Regions from separate parts of the Streptomyces sp. NPDC013457 genome, predicted to be linked through region 1. Evidence: riboswitches for the same ligand, from Rfam matches in the RefSeq annotation. Region 1 holds a riboswitch; each other region holds the start of a gene.
The links. A riboswitch is a leader RNA that binds a small molecule or an ion and turns the genes downstream of it on or off. The one in region 1 is predicted to bind cyclic di-AMP.

Region 1 (4,662 bases):
GCCACTTCGTCAAGGCCGAGCTGGGCAATCTGTACGACGGTTCGTACCGCGCCGCGCTGCGCCCGCGCGCCTGCCCGCTCTCCGTCTGCGACTGCCACATCGGCTACGTCCATCTGGAGACGCTGCCGCTGTACGACGTGTTCGCCGGCGGTGTCCTGGAGCGGATACCGGCCCCCGCCGTACTCAGAGGGGCATGAGGTCTCCGAGCGGCATGAGGTCCGGGCGCTTGGCCGCCACGTGGTCGCCCGAGCTCTCGCCCCGCAGCCGCCGGCCGATCCACGGCACGAGGTACTCCCTGGCCCAGTTGATGTCGTCGCGGCGCACCTCCAGCGTGCCGCGCGGCGGGAGCGGCGGCCAGGGCTGGTCCGGGTCGGCCGGTACGTCCAGGCCGAGCACCTGGGCGGCGCGGAGCGCGACCCGGGTGTGCCCCTCGGGCGAGAGGTGCAGCCGGTCGCCGTCCCAGGCCCGCCTGTCCTGCACCGACCGCAGCGACCAGAGGTCGAGGACCGGGCAGTCGTAGCGGTCCGCGATGGACCGGACGTGGGCCGTGTACGTGGCGATCTTGCCGCGCAGATGCTTCAGGACGGGGACGTCGCGAGTGTCGAAGCCGGTCGTCACCATCACGGTGCCGACGGCGGACGTCAGGTCGGCGACGGCGCGCTCGAAGCGCTCGGCGACGTCGTCGGGGTCGCTGCCGGGGCGGATGATGTCGTTTCCGCCCGCGCAGAAGGTCACCAGGTCGGGGGCGAGTTCCTTCGCCCTGGGGACCTGCTCCTCCACGATCTGGTCCAGCAGGCGGCCGCGTACGGCCAGGTTGGCGTAACGGAACGCGTCGTGCACCGGCAGCCGGTCGGCGAGGAGCACCGCGAAGCGGTCCGCCCAGCCGACGTACCTCCCGTCGGGCCCGGGGTCCCCCACGCCCTCGGTGAAGCTGTCACCGATCGCCGCGTACGACCCGAATACGTGCGTGTCTCTTGATCTCGAATCGTCTGCCACGGGACCACATCTTTCCCTTGTGGGTGTGACCTACGCGACCGTAAGGAGAGGTTGACGCCGGGTGAGATACGCCACCGGTCAAGATTCCACCAAGCCGGAATACACGCGGGGGCCCGGCACTGGTGAGTGCCGGGCCGCCGCGGGTGCTGCCGGTGTGTCAGATGCTGACGCCGTGCGAGCGCAGGTAGGCCAGCGGGTCGATGTCCGAGCCGTAGCTCGGGCCGGTACGGATCTCGAAGTGCAGGTGCGGACCGGTGGAGTTGCCGGTCGAGCCGGAGAGACCGATCTCCTGGCCGCCGGTGACGGTCTGGCCGGCGGAGACGTTCAGGGAGGACAGGTGGGCATACTGCGAGAACGTGCCGTCGGCGTGCTGGATGACGACCTCGTTGCCGTACGAGCCGCTGTTGCCCGCGGAGTAGACGGTGCCCGCGCCGACGGCCTTGACCGAGGTGCCGGACGAGGCGATGAAGTCGACACCGGTGTGGTAGCCGGAGGACCACATGGCGCCGGAGGCGCGGTACGGGGTGGAGATGCCGCCGCCGACGGGGGCGACCCAGCCGGAGGACGAGGCCTGCGCGGGGGCGGACGCCGGGGCGGCGGTGCCGGCCGGGTCACGCTCGGCGGAGCGGGAGGCGCGCGTGTCGGAGGAGGACTTCTCCGCCTTCGGAGCGGCCTTGGGGGCCGCCTTCGGAGCGGCCTTGGCGGTGGACTTGGCACCGAGGGTGAGCTTCATGCCGGGAAGGATCAGCGACGGGTCCTCGCCGACGACCTGGCGGTTGTCCGCGTAGAGCTTCTTCCAGCCGCCCGCGAGGTGGTGCTCGGCGGCGATCTTCGACAGGTAGTCGCCACGGACGACGGAGTACGTCTTCGGCTTGGCGGTCTTCCCGGCGGCCGGGGCCTTGGCGGGGGTCGCGGCGACGGAGGCGACGGCCTGGTGGGACGTCACGGACGGGGCGGCCTTGTCGGCGGCGTGGGCTCCGGTCGCACCGAGCAGGGGCAGGGCGACGACGGCGCCACCCGTACCGGCGGCGACGAATCCACGCGTGAGCGGGTTGGCCTTGGGACGGCGGTGCTTACCCTTTGCGGGCATGGCGAATTCCTCTCCGTCGCCTGCGAGGTGAGCTGTCGGGTTCGAACTGGAGATGTCCGGCCGCGTTTCACGCGGCTTCACCCCGAGCCGTCCGGAACGACCGGAACGGCGTACTACCTGGGTCCCCCGCTCCTGCCGTACGTGGGTGGGTGCGGATTCCGGGCGGTGGCAGGATTCGGCGGGTCCGACCGGATTGAGCGTGACGCTAGACGAGCGGGTCGGGGCGAACAAGCCGCCTCTTTTCGTTCGCAATCACGGGCGGGAATTTCGCGCCGAATTCCGGTCACCCTCCGTGGAGGACGTCACCTCGATCTCCTTTTCCGGTACGGGGATTGCGCAAGACGATCAGGCACGGTCCGTCACCTCTATGACGCTGCTCACGCACCGAATCCCATCTCCCCTGCAACCAGGGCGCGTTATACCTAAGGGCCCAATTCGGACAGAACACCCATTCCCATACCCCGGGGGTAGGCGCAGGCCCGACCGCCCGGGATGATTGGTCCAGGAGTCGATCAGCAGTCGATCCCGATCCGCCGAACTTCAGGAGCACTCGTGACGCAGCAGCTGCCCCAGGCCCCGTCGACCGAACCCGAGCTCACCGGGGTGCGCAACTTCAGGGACGTGGGCGGACTGCCGACCGTGGACGGCGGTTCGGTGCGGTTCGGCCGCCTCTTCCGCAGCGGCCACCTGGCGCACGCCACCGAGGAGGACGCCGCGTTCCTCTCCACCCTCGGGCTGCACACGATCTTCGACTTCCGCAATGCGGCCGACCGCAAGATCGAGGGTCCGGACGTCGAACTGCCCGGCGTGCGGAACGTGAACATACCGCTCAACGACCCGGCCGACGGCAAGGAGTTCTGGAGGCTGGTCAGGAGCGGCGGGCTGGAGCAGCTCCGGGGCATCCTCGGCGACGGTAAGGCGGCGGCGCGAATGTCCGATTCGTACCGGAAGATGATTGTCGAGCGGACCGCGGAGCACAGCGGCATCCTGCACGCCATGGCCGAGGACAGCGTCCCGGCGCTGATGCACTGCGCGGCAGGCAAGGACCGCGCCGGCCTCTCCATCGCCATCTCTCTGCTCGCGGTGGGCGTGGAGCGCGAGGCGATCGAGGCGGACTACGTGAAGTCGAACGACCCGCACCGCCGCTACAAGGTGCAGCGCAGCTCCACCTCCGCGGACGCCATGGCACCCGAAGTGATGGAGCTGCTCAGCCCGCTCTTCGACGCGCGGGTCGCGTACCTGCGGGCCGCGTTCGAGACGATGACGCAGACCTGGGGGACGGTCGAGGGCTACCTCACGGACGGCCTGAAGCTCGCCCCGGAGACGCGGGCGCGGCTGCGCGAGCGTCTCGTCGTCGCGGTGTGACCCGGACCCCCGGCCCGCCCGCTACCGGTTCTGCCCGCCGAGCATGAAGAGCAGATAGAGGAAGCCGGCGAACAGGTGCCCGGCCACCAGATAGGCGAAGAGCCGGAGCACCAGCCCCTTGGGGAACTTGCCGGCCTCGCGCTCCTCGCCGGTGACCGGCGCGGACTTCTCGGACATATCGACCCCTTTCCGGAGTTCAGCGCAGATGCGGGGCTCCGTCGCCGAGGCACAGCTCGGCGGCGGGGCTCTGCATGAGCGTGTGGACGAAGAGCAGCTCGGCCCCGCCGCGGCCGACGGCGCCGATCCGGTGCGGGGTGAGCGAGTCGAAGTGGGCGCTGTCCCCGGGATCCAGGACGTACACGGCGTCACCGAGGGCGAGACGCACCTGCCCGTCGAGGACGTGGAGCCACTCCTCGCCGGGGTGGACGCGCACGATGTCGGCCTTGGTGGCGTACGGGACGTGGACGCGGAGCGCCTGCAGGGCGCGGCCCGGCCCGCCGGCCTGGCGGTAGGTCCAGCCGTCCGCCTCGACGGGCTCGGACCGGTCCGCCCGGACGATCGGATCACGCTCGGGCGGAACCTCGCCCAGGAGCTCGGAGACCGTCGTACCGTAGATACGGGCGAGGGCGAGGAGCATCGGGAGCGAAGGCTGGCGGTGCCCCGTCTCGAGCCGGGAGAGATGGGCCGGGGAGAGCCCGGCCCGCTGGGCGGCGACCTCCAGGGTCAGCCCGCGGCGTCTGCGCAGGGCGCGGAGCTGCGGCGCGACATGCGGCGCGTCCGGCAGGGAGTCGGACGCGTCCGGTGCGGCGGGGTCCGCGGACTGCTCCGCGTGGAGGTGTGCCATGCCTCCATTCCGCCAGGAACTTTCCTCTGAGGCAAGTTTCTTGCCTCAGAGGCAAAACCCCCGGAGGGCCCGACGGTCAGCGTTGCGCGACCGCCTGCTTGACCAGCGTCCTTCCGAAGTCCCACATCAGTCCGCCGGCTCCGTGGGCGTCGTCCATCACGGCCGTGAACGCGGTCACGAAGCGGTCCACGTCCGCCTCGTCGATGATCAGCGGCGGAATGAGCTTGATCACCTCCAGATGGTCCCCCGACACCTGGGTCAGGATCCGGTGGCGCTGGAGCAGCGGCACGACGACCATCTGCGCGAAGAGACCCTTCCGGGCGGCCTGCAGCATCGTCCACCGGCTGCGCAGGCCCAGCGAGGAGGG
Region 2 (4,662 bases), on a different contig from region 1:
TCGACGCCCTCGCGAAGCACGGCGTGGCCACGGTGGGAGCGGGCGAGGACGCCGAGGAGGCGACACGGCCCGTGGTCGTCCCCCTACCCGGGGGAGGACGGTTCGTCGCGTACGCCCTGGGAATGGCCTCCAGTGGCATTCCGCGGGACTGGGCAGCGACCGCGCGGCGCGGCGGCGTCCACTTCGCCTCGGGGCCCGGCCACCCCGCCGCCACCGGCCTCCTCACCCGGATCCGGGACACCAGGCGCCCCGGCGACATCGTCATGGTCTCGATCCACTGGGGTTCGAACTGGGGGTACGCGCTCTCCCGTGCCGACGTCGACTACGCGCACGAGCTGGTCGAAGCGGGTGTGGACGTCGTGCACGGCCACTCCTCGCACCACCCCCGCCCCCTGGAGGTCCACCGGGGCAAGCCGGTCCTCCACGGCTGCGGCGACCTGATCAACGACTACGAGGGCATCACGGGCTACGAGCAGTACCGCGACGATCTGCGTCTCCTCTACCTCGTCGCGCTGAGACCCGAGGACGGCCGACTCCAGGAGGTACGCATGATTCCCCTGCGGGCCCGCCGCCTGCGGCTGGAGCACGCCCCCCGCCGCGACGCGCGCTGGCTCCACGACGTACTGGGCCGTACCAGCCGGCCCTACGGAACGCGGGTCGACCTCGACGAGGACGGGACTCTCGTCGCACGCCCCGCCTGACGGGCGGCGGCACGCACCCGCCCGCGCACACGCTCCGACCAGGGAGACGAGCGGGATGTACTTCACCGATCGCACCGACGCAGGACGGCAGCTCGCCGCACGCCTGGAGCATCTCAAGGGCCACGATGTCGTGGTCCTGGGGCTTCCGCGCGGTGGGGTGCCGGTCGCCGAACAGGTCGCCGACGCCCTCGGCGCGCCCCTGGACGTCTGTCTCGTACGCAAACTGGGGGTGCCGTTCCAGCCGGAGCTCGCCATGGGAGCCATCGGCGAGGGCGGCGTCCGGGTCCTCAACGACCATGTCCTGGCGGACACCCGTGTCTCCGGCGGCGATCTGGCGGCCGTCGAGTCACGCGAGCGCGCGGTCCTCGCACAGCGGGCCCGGCGCTACCGGGGCGACCGCCCGCCGGCCCGGCTCGACGGCCGCACGGCCGTGGTCGTCGACGACGGACTGGCGACGGGCGCAACGGCGGTCGCCGCCTGCCGGGTCGTCCGCGCCCAGGGGGCCGCGCGGATCGTCCTCGCGGTGCCGGTCGCGCCGAGCGACTGGCCCGAACGGATCGGCCGGGAGGCGGACGAGACCGTCAGCGTCCACGAACCGGCGTTCTTCTACGCGATCGGCCAGTTCTACGAGGACTTCTCACAGACCCCGGACGAGGACGTCGTCGCCTGTCTGGAGCGCCACCACTCCGGGCGCGGGGCGGACGCCCGGGATCCGGAGGTGCGCGTCCCGGCCGGCGAGGTGCGGCTCGCGGGCCGCCTGGTGGTGCCCGACGGAGCCCCGGGGATCGTGCTGTTCGCCCACGGCAGCGGCAGCAGTCGGCACAGCCCGCGCAACCGGGCCGTCGCGGAGAGCCTGAACCGTGCCGGTCTCGGCACGCTGCTGTTCGACCTGCTCACCGAGGAGGAGGCCGACGACCGCGGCAACGTCTTCGACACGGAGCTGCTGGCCGGCCGGCTCGCCCGGGCCGCGCACTGGCTGGTGGGGCGGCCGGGCCTCGACGGCCTGCGGATCGGCTACTTCGGCGCCAGCACCGGCGCCGCGGCCGCGCTCTGGGCCGCGGCGGACCCGCTCTCCGACGTGGCCGCCGTCGTCTCGCGCGGCGGGCGCCCGGACCTCGCCGGAGCGCGCCTCGCGCAGGTGCGCGCTCCGACGCTGCTGATCGTGGGGGGCCGCGACCCGCTCGTGCAGGAGCTGAACGAGTCGGCCCAGGCGCGGCTCACCTGCGAGAACCGGCTCGTGGTCGTCGCCGGTGCCGGGCACCTCTTCGAGGAGCCCGGCACGCTGGAAGAGGTCGGCCGACTGGCCTCGGGCTGGTTCGCCGACCACTTCTAGGGCGTCCGTCAGTACGGTCCGTTGACGTTGTCGATGGAGCCGTAGCGGTCCGCGGCGTAGTTGCAGGCCGCGGTGATGTTGGCGACCGGGTCGAACAGGTCCATGGACGTACCGGGCACGTGGTACGCCAGGAAGGTCGGCTCGATCACCTGCAGGAGCCCCTTGGACGGGGTGCCCTTGACGGCGTTGGAGTCCCAGAGGTTGATGGCCTGGGGGTTGCCCGAGGACTCACGCATGACGTTGCGGTGGATCCCCTCGTACGAACCGGGGATGCCGTACTTCTGCAGGACGTCGAGCGACTCGCGGATCCAGCCGTCGAGGTCGTTGGTGTAGCTCTTGGCGGCGACCGGCGCGGCCTTGGCCGGGGCGGCCTTGGTCACGGTCTTGGCCGATGCGGCGCCGGGAGCGGCACTGCGCTGCTGCGAGCGGTCGGCGCGGTCCGTGCTCGTCGTACGGGCCGGGGCCTTCTGCTGCTTCGTCGCGGCCGCGGGCTTCCCGCTCAGCGTGAGTTCCAGCCCCGGACGAATAAGTGACGGATTGTCACCGACGGCCTTGCGATTCGCCTTGTACAGCGCCTTCCAGCCGCCCCGCACACCCTGTTCGTGCGCGATCACGGAAAGGGAGTCGCCACGGACGACGGTATAGATCTTGGCAGCGGAATTCCCGGCGGTGGGAATCGATTCGGCGATCTTCGCCGGGCTGCTGAAGACGGTCTTCTCGAGGGGCGCGGCCGCGGGTGCCGTGTTCGGCGCCGCGTGCGCGGTGGCCGTGGCCACGAGGGGGAGAGCCAGCGCGGCTCCACCCGTGCTTGCGAGGGCGATACCTCGGCTGAGGGGACGTCGCTTGGGGCGCCGGTGCTTACCGTGAGCGGACATGCAGGATTCCTCTCCGGCGCCTGCGGGGTGAGCTGTCGGGTTCGGGCTGGAGCTGCCCGGCCGCACGCGTGCGGCTACACCCCAAGCCGGTCCGGAAATCCGGGACGGCGAAAAAACTGGGTCCCCCGCTCCTGCCGACGGGTGAATGGCTGGTCTTTTCGGACGGTGGCAGGATTCGGCGATCCGTCCGGGTCGAGGTGACCGTAGGCGAGGAATGTCGGACGGAACAAGGTGGGGCATGGATGCGAAATGAACAGGAAATTCAGAAATGCGTTCCAAGTGATCACGGCCGCGCCGAACTGCCGTGCGGCGTAAGGGGAAGATGCCCCTCCGCATAGGTTGCGTCCTCATCGCGTGATTCACGTCACCCGTGACCCCAAAACGGTCATACGGGCATTTTCGACCCAGTCAAGAAAAGGGACACAAGGGCATGAAATTGCCCTTGTGTCCCTTTTTGTCGGAAGTGGTGGTGTACGTCAGCCCGTGACGCTGGCTGTGCCGGTCTCGATGTGGCCGGTGTAGCGGCGTGACCAGGTGCCGTCGACGTCGGCCGTGATCGTGAAGTCGTACCAGCCGTTGCTGTACGCCACCGCGTTGAAGAAGTCCTCGCGCGATGAGCCGGCCGGGACCGTGTACGTCCACGGCCCGTCCGTGCGGTAGGCGTTCGAGCGGATCGTGAAGGCCACGGGACCGGCCGAGGTGTTGGTCATCCTGAGGTAGAGCGCCGTCTTCCCGGTGCCCGGCTCGGTCGCGAACCGCGCCGCCACCTCGATCGCCTTGCCGGCCTTGGACGCGTCCCCGATGAAGCGCCGCAGGAAGCGGTTGGGGCCCATCATCGAGATGTCGTACTTGCCCGACCCGGACCCGAGTCCGATGTTGAAGTAGTCCGTGGCGGTCGCGCCCGGGTCCACGGTGTACTGCCAGGCCGCGGTGTCCCGGTGCTGGTGCGGGTGGATCGTGAAGTGGGCGGCCCGCTTCGCCTCCGCGCCCTGGTTCGTCATCGAGAACCAGGCGAGGATCTTGCCCGCCGCCCCGAACTCGAACCGGTCGAGGTTTCCGTTGACCTGGTACGGCACGGCGCGCGCCGGTCGGGTGCCGGTCTCCTGTGCGGGCAGGGCGTTGTCCTGGGGCAGCGGGTTCGGCAGCGGGCCGCAGGTCGACTGCCCGATGACCTTGGCGGTGGAGGGAAGGCCCGTGGGAACTCCGTAGACCGGGCGTGCGAAGTCGAAGACTCCCGTCAGGTCCCCGGTGACCTTCCGTCGCCAGGCGCTGATGTTCGGGCAGGTCGCCGGGGTGCCGAGGGCGGCCGTCCAGGTCTCCATGAAGCGCAGGACCGAGGTGTGGTCGAAGACCTCGGAGCTGACCCAGCCGCCGCGCGTCCAGGGCGACATGACGAGCATCGGGACGCGGAAGCCCAGGCCGACCGGCACGCCGTCGATGTACTCGCCCGCGGTGCCCGGCGGGGCGACCGGCGGCGGCACGTGGTCGAAGAACCCGTCGTTCTCGTCGTAGTTGAGGAACAGCACGGTCGAGTCGAAGACCTCCGGGTTCGCGGCCAGCGCGCGGTAGACCAGGTCGACGAAGTGCGCGCCGTCGCCCGGAGGGGCGTAGGGGTGCTCGGAGAAGGCCTCGCTCGCCACCACCCAGGAGACCTGCGGAAGCGTTCCGGCGACCGCGTCGGCGCGGATCGCGGCGGCGATGTCGTCCGGGGTGGACCCGGTGACCTTCGGTACGGAGCCCATGCCGCGGTCGT
Region 3 (4,662 bases), on a different contig from region 1:
TCGTCGTCGGCGACCTGACCGACGTGGACCTGGACAAGGTGCTCGCCGAGTCGCTCGGCGCCTGGACGGGCAACACCGCCGAGCCCCGCCCGGTCCCGCCGATCACGGCCGACGACACCGGCCGTGTGGTCATCGTCGACCGCCCGGGTGCCGTCCAGACCCAGCTGCTGATCGGCCGTGTCGGCGCCGACCGGCACGACCGCGTCTGGCCGGCCCAGGTACTCGGCACGTACTGCCTCGGTGGCACGCTCACCTCCCGCCTGGACCGTGTCCTGCGCGAGGAGAAGGGCTACACCTACGGTGTCCGTGCCTTCGGCCAGGTGCTGCGCTCCGACGGCAAGGGCAACGGCGCCTCGATGCTCGCCATCAGCGGCTCCGTCGACACCCCCAACACCGGTCCGGCACTTGACGACCTGTGGAAGGTGCTGCGCACTCTCGCCGCGGAAGGCCTGACGGACGCCGAGCGCGATGTGGCCGTGCAGAACCTGGTGGGTGTGGCGCCGCTCAAGTACGAGACCGCCGCCTCGGTCGCCGCGACCCTCGCCGACCAGGTCGAGCAGCACCTTCCGGACGATTTCCAGGCGCAGTTGTACGCGCGTCTCGCCGAGACCGGCACGGTGGAGGCGACGGCGGCGGTCGTCAACGCCTTCCCCGTGGACCGTCTCGTCACCGTGCTCGTGGGTGACGCGTCGGAGATCGAGGAGCCCGTACGCGCCCTCGGCATCGGCGAAGTGACCGTCGTCACCGGCTGATCGAGTCGCCGCGCCGCCGCGTCCGGCGGCACCGGAGGGCCCCGACGTCACGGTACGCCGGGGTCCTCCTCTTTGTCCGTATTGCTGCGGAGGGTGACTGTATGCCCTGTGGCATGTCTTACAAACAGCCGTGTCTGTTTGGTGATTGAAAGACGGTCCGCTTAGCGTCGGTCCGGCTGTTCGCCAGTTGCACCCGCCGCACCCGCGGCACCGGACAGTCATCGCCGAGTCCCCGTCAGGCGCGAGCCTGGGGAGCCGGGGACCCACACGAAGTCCCTGGGGTGAATCGGACGCCTTCGCACCCGTGCGGAGGGGCCCGTAGGAGACCTTCCTGCTCCGAACCCGTCAGCTAACCCGGTAGGCGAGAAGGAAGGAAAGGAACAGCCCCTACATGGCGTTCACCCGTGCCACCGGGAAGCATCGTGGTCCGAGTCGTCTGTCGCGCCGCACCGCCGGCATCGCCGGCGTCGCGACCCTCGCCACCACCGGCGTCATCGGAACCCTCGCCTCCCCGGCACTCGCCGTCGACGCGGACGCTGCCCCCTCGGTCGAGGACACCGGGCTGACCCAGATCATCGCCGCCGACTCGCTCGCCGACACCATCGACGCCCAGGCCGCCGCCCAGGAGCGCGAGGCCGCCGAGGCCGAGGCGAAGCGCCAGGCGGAGGCCCGTGCCAGGGCCGAGGCGAAGCGCAAGGCCGAGGCCCGCGCCAAGGAGATCCGCGAGGCCAAGGAGCGCGCCGCCCGTGAGGCCGAGCGCAAGCGCCTGAACTCCTTCCAGCTCCCCGTGGCCGGCTCGTACGTCAGCACCGGCTACAAGACCGGCGGTGCGCTCTGGTCCTCCGGCAGCCACTCCGGCGTCGACTTCCACGCCGCCTCCGGCACCAAGGTCGTCTCCGTCGGCTCCGGCACCGTCGTCGAGGCGGGCTGGGGCGGTGCGTACGGGAACAACGTCGTCATCCGGATGAACGACGGCACGTACACCCAGTACGGTCACCTCTCGGCCATCAGTGTCGGGGTCGGTCAGTCCGTCACCCCGGGCCAGCAGATAGGCATCTCCGGCTCGACCGGCAACTCCACGGGGCCGCACCTCCACTTCGAGGCCCGCACCACCGCCGAGTACGGCTCCGACATCAACCCGATCGCGTACCTCCGCGCGCGCGGTGTGAACGTCTGACCGGTCGAGGTCTTTCCCGGCTTCTCAGAAAAGCCCCGGCTCGTACCGAGCCGGGGCTTTTCGCTGACCGAAAACATATCCATGGATCCTTGAGAGCCGTCGGAAACAAAGCCCTGCTGCAATAGAGTCGCCGGAGAACCGGTTTCGCGCGGATCAAGGCGGAGGTCGAACATGCGCATTCCCGCGCACTCTGTATGCACGGCGATCCGGGACGACATCGTCACCGGGGTCTTCGAGCGCGGCAGCCGGCTGACGGAGGAGCAGCTCGCCCGCCGTTACGGAGTCTCCCGCGTCCCCGTCCGGGAGGCGCTGCGCACCCTGGAGTCCGAGGGCTTCGTGATCACCCGCCGCCACGCGGGCGCCCAGGTCGCCGAGCCCACCGAGCAGGAGGCGGCGGACCTGCTGGACGTACGGTCCCTGCTGGAGCCGCTGGGGGCCGCGCGCGCCGCGCAGCGCCGCACCGAGGCGCACCTCAAGGTGCTGCGGGGCCTGGTCAGGCTGGGGCAGGAGCGGGCCAGGCGGGGTCAGGCGGAGGACCTGCGCCCGCTCGGCGGCTGGTTCCACGAGACGCTGGCCCAGGCCTCGGGCAGCCCGGCGCTCAGCGCCCTGCTCACCCAGCTGCGGCACAAGATCGACTGGATGTACGCCATCGAGCTCCCGTCCCAGCCGGCCGAGGCGTGGGCCGAGCACGGGGCGATCGTGGACGCGGTGGCGCGCGGCGACGCGGAGCGGGCCCGGGTGCTGACCGCGACGCACACCGAGCGGTCACTGGTGCTGCACCGGCTGAAGGGCCCGGAGCACGGGCGCGTGAGGGTTTCGCAACATGTCGTAAACACCGCGAGCGTCCGGAATTAACGAGCGAGCCGTATACAAAGAGCACTGAATTTCGCGGGCCGGTTCTTTCCTGCCCGGAATGGTGCTCGTCCGGATCGGCGTCCGCCTGGATTGACGTCCGCCCGGAATGGCGCTCGGGAATGCGCAGTGCGCGACGCGCCGTGCACAATTCGCTGTCCGTGATGCGCCGCCGGGAATGTGCCCGCGGAATCGGGGGGACGAAAAAGCCGCGCCGCCGGTGTTCCGGCGTGCGCGGCTTCTTCGGAGATCGGGTCAGACGGTCTCGGGAAGCTCCTCGAGCCCCTCGGCAACCAGCTTCGCCAGGCGGTCGAGCGCGACCTCGGCGCCCTCGGCGTCCGAAGCGAGAACGATCTCCTCGCCGCCCTGCGCGCCCAGACCGAGCACCGCGAGCATCGACGCGGCGTTGACCGGGTTGCCGTCGGCCTTCGCGATCGTCACGGGGACGCCGGAGGCCGTGGCGGCACGGACGAAGATGGAGGCGGGGCGGGCGTGCAGGCCCTCGGCCCAGCCGACGTTGACGCGGCGCTCAGCCATGGTGTTGCCCTTCAAGTCTCAAGCGGGTTGTCTAGACCAGTCTCTCACGGGCCGCGGGGTGGTCGTGGCCGACCTCCGGCCCCCGCGCGAGGGCCGATCGGTCCTCCTTACCTTGCATGGCGCACAGGTGCCGCGCGACCGGTGCCCGTGTCGGACCCCGGCCGTAGGCTTGCCCCATGCAGAGCGCGTCGGAACAGCCGGGCCGGCCGGGGGAGCCGGTACAGGCAGTGCAGTCGCCACAGGCGGCGGAGGCGACACAGCCGGAGCACGCCTATCCCGACCACTGGGAAGCGGACGTGGTCCTCCGCGACGGCGGCACGGCGCGCATCAGGCCCATCACGGCCGACGACGCCGAACGGCTGGTCAGCTTCTACGAGCAGGTCTCCGACGAGTCGAAGTACTACCGCTTCTTCGCGCCGTACCCACGGCTCTCCGCCAAGGACGTGCACCGCTTCACCCACCACGACTTCGTCGACCGGGTGGGGCTCGCGGCGACGGTCGGCGGGGAGTTCATCGCCACCGTGCGGTACGACCGGATCGACGACCGCGGCATGCCCGCCTCCGCACCGGCCGACGAGGCCGAGGTCGCCTTCCTGGTCCAGGACGCGCACCAGGGGCGGGGCGTGGCGTCCGCACTGCTCGAACACATCGCGGCGGTGGCGCGCGAGCGCGACATCCGGCGGTTCGCGGCGGAGGTGCTGCCTGCGAACACCAAGATGATCAAGGTCTTCACCGACGCGGGGTACACCCAGAAGCGGAGCTTCGAGGACGGCTCGGTACGGCTCCACCTCGACCTGGAGCCCACGGACCGCTCGCTCGCCGTGCAGCGCGCGCGGGAGCAGCGGGCCGAGGCGCGTTCCGTGCAGCGGCTCCTCACACCCGGCTCGGTCGCCGTCGTCGGCGCCGGACGCACACCGGGCGGCGTGGGCCGGGCGGTCCTGCGCATCCTCCTCGACGGCGGGTTCGGCGGACGGACGTACGCCGTGAACGGCGCGCTCCCCGTGGAGACCGCCACGCTCGACGGAGTACCGGCCTTCCGCTCCGTCGGGGACATCGGCGAACCGGTGGACCTCGCGATCGTGGCCGTTCCCGCCGAGCGCGTGCCGGAGGCGGTCGCGGACTGCGGGGAGCACGGGGTGCGGGGGCTCGTCGTGCTCTCGGCGGGCTACGCGGAGACGGGCACGGCCGAGGGCCGGGACCGGCAGCGGGAGCTGGTGCGGCAGGCCCGCTCGTACGGGATGCGGATCATCGGGCCGAACGCGTTCGGGATCATCAACACCTCGGCCGGTGTCCGGCTGAACGCCTCGCTCGCGCCGCAGGCGCCGGCCGCCGGACGCATCGGGC
Region 4 (4,662 bases), on a different contig from region 1:
GGAGGGCTTCCTCGTCGGGCTCGCGCTGGCCGTCCTGCCCGTTCCGCTGCTGCTGGCCGCGTTCCGCTGGCTGGACCGGGTCGAACCGGGCCCATGGCGCAACCTGATCTTCGCCTTCGTCTGGGGAGCCTTCGCCGCGACGCTCGTCGCGATCCTCGCCAACTCCTTCGCGGTCCGCTGGATCGCGACCGCCACCGCCGACCCCGCCTCCGCCGAGTCCCTCGGCGCCACGGTCGTCGCGCCGGTCGTCGAGGAGAGCGCCAAGGCGGCGGCGATCCTGCTGATCTTCCTCTTCCGCAGACGGCACTTCACCGGCCTCGTCGACGGCGTGGTGGTCGCCGGCTTCACCGCCACCGGCTTCGCCTTCACCGAGAACATCCTCTATCTCGGCAACGCCTTCGGCGAGGACCAGGACATCGGCTCCGGCGGCCTCGGCGCCACGACCGCGGGCACGTTCTTCGTACGGGTCGTGATGTCGCCGTTCGCGCATCCGCTCTTCACCGTCTTCACCGGCCTCGGCTTCGCCTTCGCCGCCCTCGCCACCTCCCGGCGCAGGTTCCTGCGGCTGCGCCGGATCCTGCTGCCGCTCGCGGGCCTTGTCCTCGCCATGGGCATGCACGCCCTGTGGAACGGCTCCGCGACGATCCTCGGGCCGCTGGGCTTCATCCTGGTCTACGGCATGTTCATGGTGCCCACGCTCGCCCTGCTCACCTGGCTGGCGATATGGAGCAGGCAGCGCGAGCTGCGCACGATATCCGGGCAGCTCCCGGCGTACGCGGCGGCCGGGTGGCTCTCGCCCGCCGAACCGCTCGCGCTCTCCTCGATGCGGGCCCGCTCCGTGGCCCGCGACTTCGCCCGCCGTACGTACGGCAAGCCGGCCGCGGCGGTCGTCGGGGAGTACGAGGCGTTCGCGACGACCCTCGCCTTCCTGCGCCATCGCGCCCAGCGCGGCGCGGCGGGGCCGGAGTTCAGCGCGCGCGAGCAGGAGCTGCTCCACCACCTCTGGCAGCGCAAGGCGGTCGCCTCCCCCGCCCTGACCTACGCGGCGCGGGCGACGGGCCGGGTGTGGGCCCCGCCGCAGTACCTCGACTACAGCGGCTACAACCCGTACCGGAGCTAGGGCGGGCGGCGCCGAGTACCGGACGGAAGCGGCGCCGACCTCTCAGAAGGATCCGGCGACGAGCACACGGGGACGGACCCTGCGGCGACGGGCCGGGGGTCCAGGGGCCCGGAGGGGCCGGAGGTCCAGGGGCCCGGAGGTGCCAGGGGCCGGGGTCCAGGGGGCCCGGGGCCGGGGGGCCAGGGGCCCGGGGGGCCAGGGGCCCGGGGGGCCAGGGGCCCGGGGGGCCGGGGGGCCAGGGGCCCGGGGGGCCCGGGGGTCCCGGCAGCCCTGGCGTCGGGGGGACGTCGCCAGGACCGCCGGAGCCGTGGGGACGTCCGGGGTCAGACGGAGATGCCCTTGCCCGCCAGCCAGGCCGCCGGGTCGACGCCCGCGCCGCCCGGGGTGTGGACCTCCAGGTGCAGGTGCGGGCCGGTCACGTTGCCGGTCGCGCCGACGCGGCCGATGGTGTCGCCGGTGCCCACGGTCTGGCCGGCGCTGACCGTCATCGAGGACAGGTGCGCGTACCAGACCTCCGTACCGTCCTCCAGCTCCAGGACGATCCGGTAGCCGTACGAGCCGGACCAGCCCGCCGACTTGATCGTGCCGCCGTGCACCGCCTTGACCGGGGTACCGGTGGGCGCCGCGAAGTCGAGACCGGTGTGGTAGCCGGAGGACCACATGGAGCCGGACTGGCCGTACGTGGAGGTGAGGGTGTACGACGACGTGGGCAGCGCGTAGCTCGCGGCGAGCTTGGCCAGCCGCTCCGCCTCGGCCTTCGCGGCGGCGGCCGCCTCGGCCTTCCGCTTCTCCTCCGCCGCGGCCTTCTCCGCCGCGTCGGCCTTCGCCGCCGCCTCGGCCGCCGCCTTCTCGGCCGCCGCCTTCTCCGCCGCGGCCTTCTTGTCGGCGTCGGCGGAGGCCTGCTGCTGCTCGGCCTGCTGCATGATGCGGGCGCGCAGCGCCTCACCGGCGTCCGCCGTCGAGGCGGCGGGCGAGCCGGCGGCCTTCTCGGCGCTGTCGGCCGGGAGGGCGAGGGTGGCCGTGAGCGGCTGCGGGTTGTTCGTCCCGGAGTCCGTGCCGTCCTCGCCCGAGATGAGCTCGCCGACACCGGGCAGCTCGGAGGCGTCCGGCAGGTTGAGGTCGGGGAGGGATATCGAGACCGGCGGCCTGTCCTTGGCGGTCGCCATGCCACCCGCGCCGACGGCCGCGATGACACCGACGCCGAGGACGGTGGAGGAGCGGGCGAAGCCGGAGCGCTGCTTCACGACACGGTGACGGCCGCCCGAACGGGCCTGCTGGCGAAGGGAGTCCTCGGTGGGGTTCCACTCCCCCCACGTGGTCGTGTCGTCGTCCGTCCCGGCGGCGCCCGGGGCGCCGAACGCGTTGAACCCGTCAGAAAGACCCTCGGGAGCAGGGGTGTTGGACGCCACGGAGGCGTACTCCTTTCCTTCCTTCTCGCCTACCGGGTTAGCTGACGGGTTCGGAGCAGGAAGGTCTCCTACGGACGGTGTCGCACGGGTGCGACGGTGCCCGATTCACCCCAAGTAGTGGTTCCCCGGTTCCCTTTCAGGATTCGGCGCGTGCGCACGGTGCCGTCTCTGGCGACGGCTGGGACGACCGCGCTGCGTTATCGAACGTTAATAGACACGAGGGCCGGATTCCAAGCTGTTCCCGTTGATCATTAGCGAGATTAAGCTGGTACAGACCGATTTGATCCCGCTTCAGTACGGACCATTGCCGGACCCCGTGAACTGACGGTTCGTCAATTGTTATCGCAGTGGTACCTCGCCACTACGGATGGTCACGGCACCACGGGCATCGTCCTGCGCCGCTCCGGCTGTCCCGCCGCGGGACGGCTCACCGCGAGCAGCGCCATGTCGTCCGTGGAGCCGCCGCCCGTGTACCGGCGGACGTCGTCGACCAGCGCGTCGAGCAGCTCGTCCGGCCCCGGGAAGATCCGCCCGGCCAGCCGCTCGGCCGGATCATAGAAGGCCCCCGAGGCGTCGCGCGCCTCGGAGAGCCCGTCGGTGTAGAGGAGCAGCGTGGCACCCGGCGGATAGGGGGCCTCGTCGGCCCGGTCCGGCCAGGCGGCCAGTTCGCCCATGCCGAGCGGCAGCGCGGGCTCCGTCGGTTCGAGGTGGGCCAGGCCGCCGTCCGCGTACAGCAGCAGCGGCTCGGGGTGGCCGCGGTTCACCATCCGTACGCGCCCGTCGCCACGCGGGATCTCGGCGAGGACGGCGGTGGTGAACCCCTCGAAGGCGTCGAGGCTGGACCGGCGCGTGCCCTCCCGGGCCAGCGCCCGCTCCAGCCGCTGGGCGACCCCTTCCAGGGTGGCCTCCTGCTCGGCCGCCTCCCGGAAGGCCCCGATCACGACGGCGACCGCCTCGACGGCGTCGAGCCCCTTGCCCCGGACGTCACCGACCACGAGCCGTACCCCGTACGGCGTGTCCTGGACGGCGAAGAGGTCGCCGCCGATGAACGCGTCCGCCTGCGCCGCCTCGTACCGGGCGGCGACCTGGAGCCCGCCGATCCGGTCGGCGGGCGTCGGCAGGACGGCCTTCTGCGCGGTCTCCGCGATCACGCGCGCCGAGGCCAGCCGCTCACCGCTGCGCAGCACGACCCGGTTCACCAGCAGGGCGAGGGCGGAGACGGTGACGACGGTCAGCGTCTCCGTGAGGGAGGGGACCTCGCCGGCGGTGCCGTTGTAGATGTGCAGCCCGATGCTGGCGATGACCGCGGTGATGCCCGTGAGCAGCGTCGTGAGCATGGAGAAGAACGGGGCGGCGAGCAGCGGCGCGGCCGAGAACATCGGCGCGGCCGTATAGGCGGGCGGGGTGGAGAGGTCGAAGACGACACCGCCGAGGATCAGCAGCGGGGGCAGTGCGCGGAGGAACCGGCGGGTCCGCTCGGCCCGCAGCCCAGGCCGCCCGTTCCCGTTCCCGCTCGCGTTCCCGTTCCCGTGTCCGTTCCCGCCTCCCGTCCCGTTCCCGCCTCCCGTCCCGTGTCCGGTCCCTTTCCCGTGCGCGGTTCCGTTCCCGGTTCCCTGCCCGCGGCCGGTCCCTTTTCCGTCGGTCCCGTTCCCCTGCCCCTGCCCCACCTGTGGTCTCCTGCCCGGTCCGTACACGGCGACGGACGGTACCGCGCCCTCCCCAGGGTGCCGGGCGCCGCGCCGTGCGGCGAGCTCCGCTCGCCCAAGTGGGTTACCTCAACTCCCCACCCCCGCGCCCGCGCCCAGCCGCCCGCCCCGTCCGAGCGCCCCCACCGCGCCCGCGCACGCCAGCCCGACCCCGCACAGCACCAGCCAGGGCGTCAGCGACCACCCGGTCACGTCGAGCAGTGCGCCCGTCCCCAGGTTCCCGAGCGTGATCCCGACCCCGCAGACGGTGTTGTAGAGCCCGTAGTGCGTGGCCACCCACCGTCCGCCCGAGAGCGCGACGACCGTGTCCATCTCGTACGGGTACAGCACCGCGTTCGCCGCCGCGAGCACCGCCGCGCACAGCAGCAGGCCCCCGAGCCCGGGCACGAAGGGCGGCAGCAGGAACGCGGCCCCCATCAGCACCAGG

Region 2: it holds a riboswitch for cyclic di-AMP, as region 1 does, so the genes downstream of both, ACF1G2_RS18090 (transglycosylase SLT domain-containing protein) here and ACF1G2_RS03875 (peptidoglycan DD-metalloendopeptidase family protein) in region 1, are expected to answer to the same signal.
Region 3: it holds a riboswitch for cyclic di-AMP, as region 1 does, so the genes downstream of both, ACF1G2_RS29220 (M23 family metallopeptidase) here and ACF1G2_RS03875 (peptidoglycan DD-metalloendopeptidase family protein) in region 1, are expected to answer to the same signal.
Region 4: it holds a riboswitch for cyclic di-AMP, as region 1 does, so the genes downstream of both, ACF1G2_RS21805 (M23 family metallopeptidase) here and ACF1G2_RS03875 (peptidoglycan DD-metalloendopeptidase family protein) in region 1, are expected to answer to the same signal.

Annotation. Positions count from the first base shown of each region.
Region 1 covers NZ_JBICBL010000001.1:869,942-874,603, forward strand. The annotation lists gene ACF1G2_RS03865 (STM4011 family radical SAM protein) at 1-197, shown strand, start outside; gene ACF1G2_RS03870 (SGNH/GDSL hydrolase family protein) at 184-996, opposite strand; gene ACF1G2_RS03875 (peptidoglycan DD-metalloendopeptidase family protein) at 1,154-2,086, opposite strand; cyclic di-AMP (ydaO/yuaA leader) riboswitch at 2,091-2,277, opposite strand; gene ACF1G2_RS03880 (tyrosine-protein phosphatase) at 2,639-3,451, shown strand; gene ACF1G2_RS03885 (DUF6126 family protein) at 3,473-3,628, opposite strand; gene ACF1G2_RS03890 (helix-turn-helix domain-containing protein) at 3,648-4,295, opposite strand; gene ACF1G2_RS03895 (aspartate aminotransferase family protein) at 4,372-4,662, opposite strand, start outside.
Region 2 covers NZ_JBICBL010000006.1:174,244-178,905, reverse strand. The annotation lists gene ACF1G2_RS18100 (CapA family protein) at 1-701, shown strand, start outside; gene ACF1G2_RS18095 (phosphoribosyltransferase family protein) at 757-2,034, shown strand; gene ACF1G2_RS18090 (transglycosylase SLT domain-containing protein) at 2,043-2,909, opposite strand; cyclic di-AMP (ydaO/yuaA leader) riboswitch at 2,914-3,100, opposite strand; gene ACF1G2_RS18085 (phosphocholine-specific phospholipase C) at 3,386-4,662, opposite strand, start outside.
Region 3 covers NZ_JBICBL010000012.1:121,350-126,011, forward strand. The annotation lists gene ACF1G2_RS29215 (M16 family metallopeptidase) at 1-752, shown strand, start outside; cyclic di-AMP (ydaO/yuaA leader) riboswitch at 965-1,131, shown strand; gene ACF1G2_RS29220 (M23 family metallopeptidase) at 1,144-1,929, shown strand; gene ACF1G2_RS29225 (GntR family transcriptional regulator) at 2,101-2,784, shown strand; gene ACF1G2_RS29230 (HPr family phosphocarrier protein) at 3,037-3,318, opposite strand; gene ACF1G2_RS29235 (GNAT family N-acetyltransferase) at 3,495-4,662, shown strand, end outside.
Region 4 covers NZ_JBICBL010000008.1:19,270-23,931, forward strand. The annotation lists gene ACF1G2_RS21800 (PrsW family intramembrane metalloprotease) at 1-1,120, shown strand, start outside; gene ACF1G2_RS21805 (M23 family metallopeptidase) at 1,444-2,529, opposite strand; cyclic di-AMP (ydaO/yuaA leader) riboswitch at 2,541-2,688, opposite strand; gene ACF1G2_RS21810 (PP2C family protein-serine/threonine phosphatase) at 2,901-4,016, opposite strand; gene ACF1G2_RS21815 (MFS transporter) at 4,305-4,662, opposite strand, start outside.